One region of the Streptomyces sp. GbtcB7 genome, then DNA from elsewhere that is predicted to be linked to it. Evidence: riboswitches for the same ligand, from Rfam matches in the RefSeq annotation. Region 1 holds a riboswitch; each other region holds the start of a gene.
What was found. Region 1 has a riboswitch for cyclic di-AMP ahead of KVT44_RS14185 (C40 family peptidase). Riboswitches for the same ligand answer to the same signal wherever they lie in the genome.
Positions count from the first base shown of each region.

Region 1 (2,184 bases):
GAGGAACGCCACACCCGACGCGAGGTGATCCGCCGATGGTGCCCGAACTGCCCCCGCTGCCCGCGCTGACGCGAGCCGAGGCCGAACTGATCGACCGTTACCTCGACGTGGTCGACCTGCTGGGCCGTATCAACCCGGCCAGGCCCGGAGACACCTACCGCGGACTGCGTGCCGCCCAGGCGCTGGTCGCCAAGGCCACCGAGCTGCGGGACGCCCTCGCGCTGATGCACCAGCGCGGCGAGAGCGAGGTGCACGCGCCGACGCTGGCGCAGGCTCTGCGCGTCCTCGACGGTGAGCGGCGGGCTGCCCGCGTCACGCTGCCACCCGACGCCGACAATTGACACCTCCACACCCGGGTCGCGGTGCGCGCCGAGTCGGCGAGGCGTCCGGCCCGGGGTTCAAACGGACCAAATGGCGTACCCCCTGATGGAGTAGTCACAGACCCCTTCGGGGAACCGAAAAAGTTGCGCAACACGCTTGGCCCGGAGGCGGAATGAGACGCTCCGGTGCTGGTGGGCGCGTCGTCGGTGTCCCCAACATCGCCCGAACAGGGGGTCGTCCACCCGAACGGGTGAGTGGTGAGTAACCCCACAAATCGCCAGTTCCGCTCGGATTTTCCGACCGCTATGCGTGAAGATCCCTTCCGACGACAAGCCCCCGCCACAGCGGCGGGGCGGTCCGGGCGGACGCCGAGTCCTGCCGCTGCCCGGATGACCGGTCGACAGAAGTGCATCGGCAGGAGTGGAGGACCCAGCAAGACGGGTCGCCGGAGAGATCCGGGCGGTCCTTGGGGTGAAGCCGCGCAAGCGGCCGGGCTACTTCGCCAGCCCGAATCCGACAGGTCATCCTTCACAGGCGGCTGACGAAGGGTTGCGCATGACTGCGCTCAATCGTGTCCCGTCGCTGTGGACCCGGGCCGGTACGGCCTCGGCGCTCACCATCGCCGCCGTGGGCGGCAGCCTTGTGGTTCCTGGCGTCGCATCCGACGCCGAAGCGGCCACGTTGGCGACGAGGGCACTTCAGGTCGCGGCTTCCAAGAAGGGCTCCCCGTACCAGTACGGTGCCGCCGGGCCACGCCGCTTCGACTGCTCCGGGCTCACGCTCTACTCGTACAAGAAGGCGGGCAAGACGCTGCCTCGTACGGCCGCGGCGCAGTACAACAAGACGCACCACATCTCCGCATCCCACCGCAAGGCCGGAGACCTGGTGTTCTTCCACTCGGGCCGGAACGTGTACCACGTCGGCATCTACGCCGGGAAGGGAAAGATCTGGCACTCCCCGAAGACAGGGGAGGTCGTGAAGCTGCAGAAGATCTGGACGAAGAGCGTCTGGTACGGCCGGGTCAGCTGACCTGCCCGAGGGGGTGCCGCCGGCCGGCACCCCCTCGGGGTTCCACCCCCCGGGCGTGAAAAGCGGACGAACCGGTTACTCGTTCAGCATGGCTGAGCGACCTTCCCCCGAGGAACGGAACGAGACGCCCCTCGAGCGCGCCGATCGCAACTTCGGCGAACTGCTCCAGGAGCTGCGCGTCACGCAGACCGGTGTGCAGATCCTCTTCGCGTTCCTGCTGACGCTGGCGTTCACCCCGCGCTTCCCGTCCCTCGACACGGTGCAGCGCGCCACGTACGTCACCACCCTCCTGCTGGCCGTGGTGGCCGCCGCGCTCTTCACGGCGCCAGCCGCGCTGCACAGGTCGCTGTTCCGGCAGGGCGCGAAGCCGACCATCGTGCGGGTCTCCTCCGTCCTGGCCACGGTCGGGATGGGTGTGCTCATGCTGGCGCTGACGGGATCGGTGCTGCTCGTCGTGGATGTCGCGCTGGGACGCGCCGCCGGGATCGCCTCGGGCGCGGGCACCCTGCTCGTCTGTGTGGCGCTGTGGGGCCTCCTGCCGGGCCTGGTGCACCGTGCCGTCGTCGGCGGAGCGACGGCTCCGAAAGAAGCACCGGACCGAGAACCGTGAGCGCGCTCATCGCCTGACTGCCCGCGGGCACGAACCGCGGCAGCGGACCGAGGAAGGTGACCGGCGCCTTCGGGTCGAGCGCGTGGGTGACGGACCCCTGCCGCAGCGGGCGGGCGCCGGACGCCATCGGCTCGGTCTCGCTCCGGTCTCCTGGGCCCTGCCCAGCGACCGCAGCGTCCGTACGCCGAGTCCGGAGCACGCAGGCGCCGCCGAGCAGCGGCAGC
Region 1 covers NZ_JAGXJM010000007.1:169,072-171,255, forward strand. Annotated here, with positions in the region: gene KVT44_RS14175 (ATP-dependent Clp protease proteolytic subunit) at 1-28, shown strand, start outside; gene KVT44_RS14180 (hypothetical protein) at 36-341, shown strand; cyclic di-AMP (ydaO/yuaA leader) riboswitch at 688-873, shown strand; gene KVT44_RS14185 (C40 family peptidase) at 877-1,350, shown strand; gene KVT44_RS14190 (DUF6328 family protein) at 1,439-1,960, shown strand.

Region 2 (2,184 bases), on a different contig from region 1:
GGACCCGGCGGGCAGTTCCCTCGAACTTCCGGTGCGAGCAAGGGAGTCGGACCCGAGGATCACCTTCGAGGAGCCGGAGCAGTCCGAACCCCTGGGAGTGACGTCCCCGGCCACCCTTGACGAGCCCCGCCCCGAACGCCTGGTCGCCCGTGACGTGGCGAGGGGCGAGTGGCGTTTGGAGGTCGACCCCCGCCAGGACGGCACCCGTGTCCACCCGGACGGCCTCGAATGCACGGAGGACGCCCGGGACACGTACACCATCGACGAGTGGGACCCGCTCTCCGCCCGTACCCGCTCGACGAGGTCGATCCGTCTGCACCGCCCGGAGCTGCCCTGGGACGCACGGGTCGAGACACGCTCCGAACTCGGCTGCGACGACCGGGAGTTCATCACCTCGAACGAGCTGATCTGCAAGGACGGCAACGAGGTGGTCTTCCATCGGACGTGGGAGAGAAGAATCCCCCGGACGGCGGACTGGAGGCCCGACGGCGGCATGGGCAACCCTGAGGAGCATGGCGCGGACCGGTGAGTTCCTGATGGCCCTGGACGAGGGGATGCTCGCGTACTTCCGCGAGATGGCCGACGAGATGGTCACGCGTTTCGGGATTCCCCGGGCCGAGGCGGTGGCGAGGATCAACAGGGCTTACGCGGGGCAGGAGTTCGGGCTCTACCCGGACCTGATGTGCCACGAACTCCCCGAATACTGGGCCTACGGCCTCTACTTCAAGCCCAACACCGGCCGGCTCCCCGACGACGACCCCGACACGGACCAGTCCGTGTGGGAGGTACGCCCGGCTCCGCCCGCGGGCTCACCGGCCTGGACACTCGAAGCCTGATGTCCGTTTTGCCGCCAGTGCCGCTTTATTTCTGCTTGGTCGCGTGAATTGGGTCACTCCCATGCGGAGTGGGCTCTTTATCCCCTCTTGACGACTCCCCCTTTGCATAAGGCAAGTTGAGCGTCACGTTCCGGATTAATCGGGCATTTTCGCCCTCATATTGCGCAGGTGAAAGCGATCTACACCGGGAAATGAGGGCTTGTTCCGGACATGTGCTCTCGCATACGTTCACGTCGATCCGGACGGACCGCCCAATCCTGCCGCCGACCGGAATATCCCAGCCACCCACACACACGCACGGCAGGAGCGGGGGACCCAGGTAAGCCGCCGATCCGGACACCGGAACGGCTAGGGGTGAAGTCGCACACACCGTGCGGCCGGGCAGCTCCCGCCCGAACCCGACAGCTCACTTCGCAGGCGCCGGAGAGGAATTCGCCATGTCCGCACGAGGCAAGCACCGCAGCTTCAAGATCCACAGCATGCTCACTCGGGGCATCCTCGCCGCGGGAATGGGCGGAGTCGCACTCGCCCTTCCGCTCGTGGGCGCGACCTGCGCGCAGGCCGCCACGGCCACCACCACCGATGTCCAGCTCATCACGTACAAGGTGGTCGCGGGCGACACCCTGGCCAAGATCGCGCAGAAGTACCCCAAGAGCGGCGGCGCGGCGAAGCTGTACGCCGCCAACCGCGCGGTCATAGGCCCCGACCCGACGACGCTCCGTCCGGGCCTCACCCTGACCGTGGGCACCAAAACCGTCCAAATCCCCACCAAGGCGAAGACGGCGCCCACCACCTCGAAGACGTACGCGAACAACCTCGACGGATGGATCAAGCACTCGCTGGACGTCATGGCCCGCGCCAAGATCCCCGGCACCTACAACGGCATCCACCGCAATGTCATGCGCGAGTCCTCCGGAAACCCCCTGGCCATCAACAACTGGGACTCCAACGCCAAGGCCGGCATCCCCTCCAAGGGCCTGCTCCAAGTCATCGACCCGACGTTCAAGGCCTACCACGTGCCGGGCACGTCGATGAACATCTACGACCCGGTCGCGAACATCACGGCGGCCTGCAACTACGCGGCGGCGAAGTACGGCTCGATCGACAACGTCAACGGGCCCTACTGACAGGACTGGTGGGGCTGGTTGGACCGGTAGGGCTGGTACGACTGCCGGGGCTGATGCGGTTGATGAGGTCGGAGAGACTCGGAGAGCTGCCGGGACGCACCGGGCTCTCCGGACTCCCGGAACCGATCCGACCGGCACGGGAACAGCCGCTCCAGCACCACCGCGATCCCGTCGCCCTCGTTCGACAGCGTCACCTCGTCGGCCACCGCCTTCAGCTCCGG
Region 2 covers NZ_JAGXJM010000013.1:160,784-162,967, reverse strand. Annotated here, with positions in the region: gene KVT44_RS22465 (CocE/NonD family hydrolase) at 1-529, shown strand, start outside; gene KVT44_RS22460 (hypothetical protein) at 513-836, shown strand; cyclic di-AMP (ydaO/yuaA leader) riboswitch at 1,109-1,269, shown strand; gene KVT44_RS22455 (transglycosylase SLT domain-containing protein) at 1,274-1,963, shown strand; partial or broken gene KVT44_RS22450 (HAD family hydrolase) at 2,101-2,184, opposite strand, start outside.
Region 2: it holds a riboswitch for cyclic di-AMP, as region 1 does, so the genes downstream of both, KVT44_RS22455 (transglycosylase SLT domain-containing protein) here and KVT44_RS14185 (C40 family peptidase) in region 1, are expected to answer to the same signal.

Region 3 (2,184 bases), on a different contig from region 1:
CCGGCCCTCATCGTCGCGGCAGGAGTGACCGGATCCGCCATCGCGATCCCGTTGCTCGGTGCCACCAGCGCGAGCGCGGCCGACGGCACCACGTGGGACCGGGTCGCCGAGTGCGAGAGCGCCGGCCAGTGGAGTGCCGACAGCGGCAACGGGTATTACGGCGGGCTCCAGATCAGCCAGGCGGACTGGGAGAAGTACGGCGGCCTCACCTACGCGTCGAGTGCCGACGAGGCCAGCCGCTCGCAGCAGATAGCCATCGCCGAGAAGCTCCTCGACGACCAGGGCCTCACCCCCTGGCCGACCTGTGGACCGCTCTCCGGGCTGAGCAAGAACTCGGGCGACATCCTGGTCGACACGGGCGTGGCGAACGACTCGTCCAGTACACCGGATTCATCCGGTTCATCTGATTCGTCCAGTTCGTCCGTGACGTCGACTCCGTCCGTCTCTTCCGGCTCGAAGTCCGATTCGTCTTCGTCTGGCTCGTCTTCATCCGGTTCGTCCTCGAAGTCGACCGGGGGCGCGGCCGAGAACACGACGAAGGCCGACACCAGCGGCGACGCCCAGGGGGCGGACGGCTCCGACACGGAAACGACGAAGAGCGACAACTCGGGCAACTCCGGCCAGGGCGGCGACTCTTCCGGTACGTCCGAGAACGCGACGACCGGTGCGGGGCGCCACCGTGGCGGCACCGCGGACGAGAACACCACCGACAGCGCCGTGGACGGCCGTAGCGACGACTCCTCCGGGCGGCACGCCTCGCGCGGCGCAGGCGCCTCCCGTGATGTCGTCGACGGCTCCTACGTCGTGCGCGCCGGAGACAATCTCTGGACCATCGCGGACGCCCTTGACCTCGAAGGCGGATGGGCCGAGCTGTACGACGCGAACAAGAAGACGGTCGGCGTCGACCCGAACCTCATCCTCCCCGGTCAGAGCCTTGCAGTTGGTGCCGAATCGGGCGAAAAGTAGGGGCAGTTCGCGTCATGGTTCGCTGGGTAATGTCCGGTTTGGTGCGAGTGAGAGATGGATCTCAAAGGCCCTGATCGTCTTTGGAATTCAGCCGATCGCCTGCTTACGGTCATGACCGCTCGCCACAGCGGGCCCCGACGGTCGTCAACGCCGAATCCTGCCAACGGCCGTACGGGAACAGTCGACGCGTCAGCGCCGTAGGCAGGAGCGGGGGACCCAAGGTAAGCGCCGCGCCCGGTAGTTGACCGGGAGCGGCTTGGGGTGAAGCCGAGCGCTCAGAGCGCACGGCCGGGCACTCACCCGCCCGAACCCGACAGCTCACCTCGCAGGCGTCGGTGAGGGGATCTCTCCATGCTGTTTTCCAGCAAGGGCAAGCACCGCCGTCCGTCCAAGGCCACTCGGGTCGCCACGCTCGCCGGTGTCACCGGTGTCGCCATCGCCGCTCCGCTGATGGCGGTCGGCAACGCCTCCGCCGCCACCGCCTCCCAGTGGGACGCCGTCGCCCAGTGCGAGTCCGGCGGGAACTGGTCCATCAACACCGGCAACGGCTACTACGGCGGTCTGCAGTTCTCGGCCTCCACCTGGGCCGCGTACGGCGGCACCGCGTACGCCGCGACTGCCAACCAGGCCTCCAAGTCCCAGCAGATCACCGTCGGCGAGAAGGTCCTCGCCGCGCAGGGCAAGGGCGCCTGGCCGACCTGTGGCACGGGCCTGTCGAGCGCCGCGTACACCGGCGGTGCGAGCGCCCCGTCGACCTCGTCCTCCTCGAACGGCTCCTCGTCGAACAGCTCGCCGAGCACCAGCACCGCCACCCGCTCGACGGACACCGCGGCCTCCCGTTCGGCGTCCCGCCCGGCCGCCAAGAAGACCGTCTCCACTCCGACCGGCAAGAAGGTCAAGAAGGGTGACGGCGAGTACAAGGTCGTCAAGGGCGACAGCCTCAGCTCGATCGCCGAGAAGAAGAAGGTCAAGGGCGGCTGGCAGCAGCTGTTCAAGCTGAACAAGGACATCGTCGACGACGCCGACTTCATCTACCCGGGTCAGCAGCTGCACCTCAGCTGATGATCGGCAGCTTCACCCCAGCTGAATGACAGGTCCCTCATAAAAGGGGTCTCCACACTGGAGACCCCGGTGAGGGCCACCCCCGTCCCCACGGGCTCCCCGCTCCGGTGCGTGTTCCCCCGTACGCACCGGAGCGGGGTTTTTCGTATCCAGCGT
Region 3 covers NZ_JAGXJM010000037.1:3,025-5,208, forward strand. Annotated here, with positions in the region: gene KVT44_RS42865 (transglycosylase family protein) at 1-966, shown strand, start outside; cyclic di-AMP (ydaO/yuaA leader) riboswitch at 1,105-1,313, shown strand; gene KVT44_RS42870 (transglycosylase family protein) at 1,318-2,028, shown strand.
Region 3: it holds a riboswitch for cyclic di-AMP, as region 1 does, so the genes downstream of both, KVT44_RS42870 (transglycosylase family protein) here and KVT44_RS14185 (C40 family peptidase) in region 1, are expected to answer to the same signal.

Region 4 (2,184 bases), on a different contig from region 1:
CGCACTCCGGCGGCGGCAAGGTGGCGAAGTTCGGACTGCGGGAGAAGGCGGAGCGGCTCGGCGCGCAGGTCGTGCTCCTCGACCCGGACAAGCACCAGGACGTCACCGCGCTGGCCCGGGCCGCCGTCGCGGACGGCGCGGATCTGCTGGGCGTCGCCGGCGGTGACGGTACCCAGGCGCTGGTCGCGGCCGTCGCCGCCGAACACGGTCTGCCGTTCCTGGTGGTCTGCGCCGGCACCCGCAATCACTTCGCCATGGACCTCGGCCTCGACCGCGACGACCCGGCCACCTGTCTGGACGCCCTCACCGACGGCGTCGAACTCCGCGTGGACCTCGGCTTCGCCGGCCGCCACCCGTTCGTCAACAACGCCTCCTTCGGCGCGTACGCGGCGGTCGTGCAGAGCCCCGCGTACCGCGACGACAAGATCGGCACCATCCTGGACCTCCTGCCCGACCTGCTCACCCGCCAGCGCGGGCCGCGACTGACCGCCCGCGCCGGCGACACGACGCTCGACGCCCCGCAGGCCGTACTGGTGAGCAACAACCCCTACCGCACCAACGATCCGGCCGGTCTCGGCCGCCGCGAACGGCTCGACTCCGGGCTGCTCGGTGTCCTCGGCATCACGGTGGACAGCGCGGCCGAGGCCGCCGCGCTCGTACTGGACCCCGCGCCGGACGGACTCGCGGTCCTGACCACCCGTGAGGTGGTCATCGACGCCGACCGCGCGGAGATCGAGGCCGGCATCGACGGCGAGGCCCTGGTCCTGCCCGCCCCGGTCCACTGCCGCGTCGAACCCGGCGCCCTGCGCGTCCGCGTCCCCAAGGAACGGCCCGGTGTGCCGGAGGCCCAACCCCCTTTGGACTGGCGCCGATTGCGCACGCTCGCGGCGACCATGGGGCGAACAGCGGTCGTACGACATCCTGGTCGTGGCCGGGACACGTAGACGAAGGTCACAATTACATATCGGACAGTTCGCGCTCCAATCTTCACACCAGGCACACAAATTGGCTAAGTTGGCGGTAGGCCGCACGACTCCCTCCGGCGAACCTCGCCGGGTCGCGCGACCTCCGCCGAATCCGGTGCCCCCGTGGCAACAGGAACCGGGACCCAACCGACCTTGGGGTGAATCGGCCCAACTGCCCGATCGGGCAAGGGCCGTAGGGCATGCCTTCCGGAATCTTCCGCCCGAACCCGACAGCCGGCCCGGTAGGCGGAGTACGGAAGGAGTACGGCTCCCATGGCGCCGGAACGAACCCCGCGCCCCGGAGGCAACAGCCTCCCTGGCATGCCCGACTCCGCACGCGCGACGGCCGCCCTCAGTGGCGCGGACGGTCCGAGCCGCGAGGAGGTGCAGCAGCGGATCAGCTCCCTCTACGACCAGGCCGAGAACGCCGTCGGGTTCGTCAACGGGACCCGCGCGATGACCACGGGGAGCCGAAGCCGCGTCAACCCGGCGCCGGAAACCGCGCGCAGGCGCCGCGACCCCGCCCTCGACGACATCACCAAGACCTGGTTCGACGCGGCGCGCACGCAGCTGGGTCCGTCCGCGCCGGCCAGGCTGCCGGCCGACCGGATGCCGAACCGCCCGGCCGAGGCGCGGCCCACGGGCCCGGCGAAGCGGCCGGAGGACGGGCTCACCAACCGTGGGCGGGAGTTGACCGCCCGCCCCGTTCTTGAGTTGACCGCGGGCCCCTCCGCCGAGGCGGCCGCCGGGCCCGTGGCCGAGTTGACGGGCAGGGCCGTCGCCGCGCTGCCGGCCGCGCCGGAGCCTGCGCCGCAACCCGCGCAGGAGGCCGCCACGGCCCTGCTGCCCGCGCTGCCCGCCGGACCGGGGCAGTCCTCGTTGAAGACGTCCAAGGAGAAGATCCAGCGCAAGCTGGCGCTGGCCCGTGAGTTGGTGTCCAAGCACGCCGCACGGTGGAACCCCGGGCCCGCGGCGATCGAGTCACGTCCGGCCGAGGGTGTCTGGCCCACCCCGGAGGACCAGGCTCGCCGGCAGGCCGCGGAGGAATGGCAGCGACAGCAGTCGACCGCTCTCGGCCCGGACATGTCCCTCGGCACCGGGATGCCTCTCGGCGCGGACATGTCCATGGGTACGGGGATGCCGCTCGGCGCGGACATGTCCCTCGGCGCGGGGATGCCCCTGGTCGCGGGCATGCCTCCCGGCGCGGACATGTCCCTCG
Region 4 covers NZ_JAGXJM010000006.1:324,556-326,739, forward strand. Annotated here, with positions in the region: gene KVT44_RS13370 (diacylglycerol kinase family protein) at 1-944, shown strand, start outside; cyclic di-AMP (ydaO/yuaA leader) riboswitch at 1,060-1,230, shown strand; gene KVT44_RS13375 (C40 family peptidase) at 1,287-2,184, shown strand, end outside.
Region 4: it holds a riboswitch for cyclic di-AMP, as region 1 does, so the genes downstream of both, KVT44_RS13375 (C40 family peptidase) here and KVT44_RS14185 (C40 family peptidase) in region 1, are expected to answer to the same signal.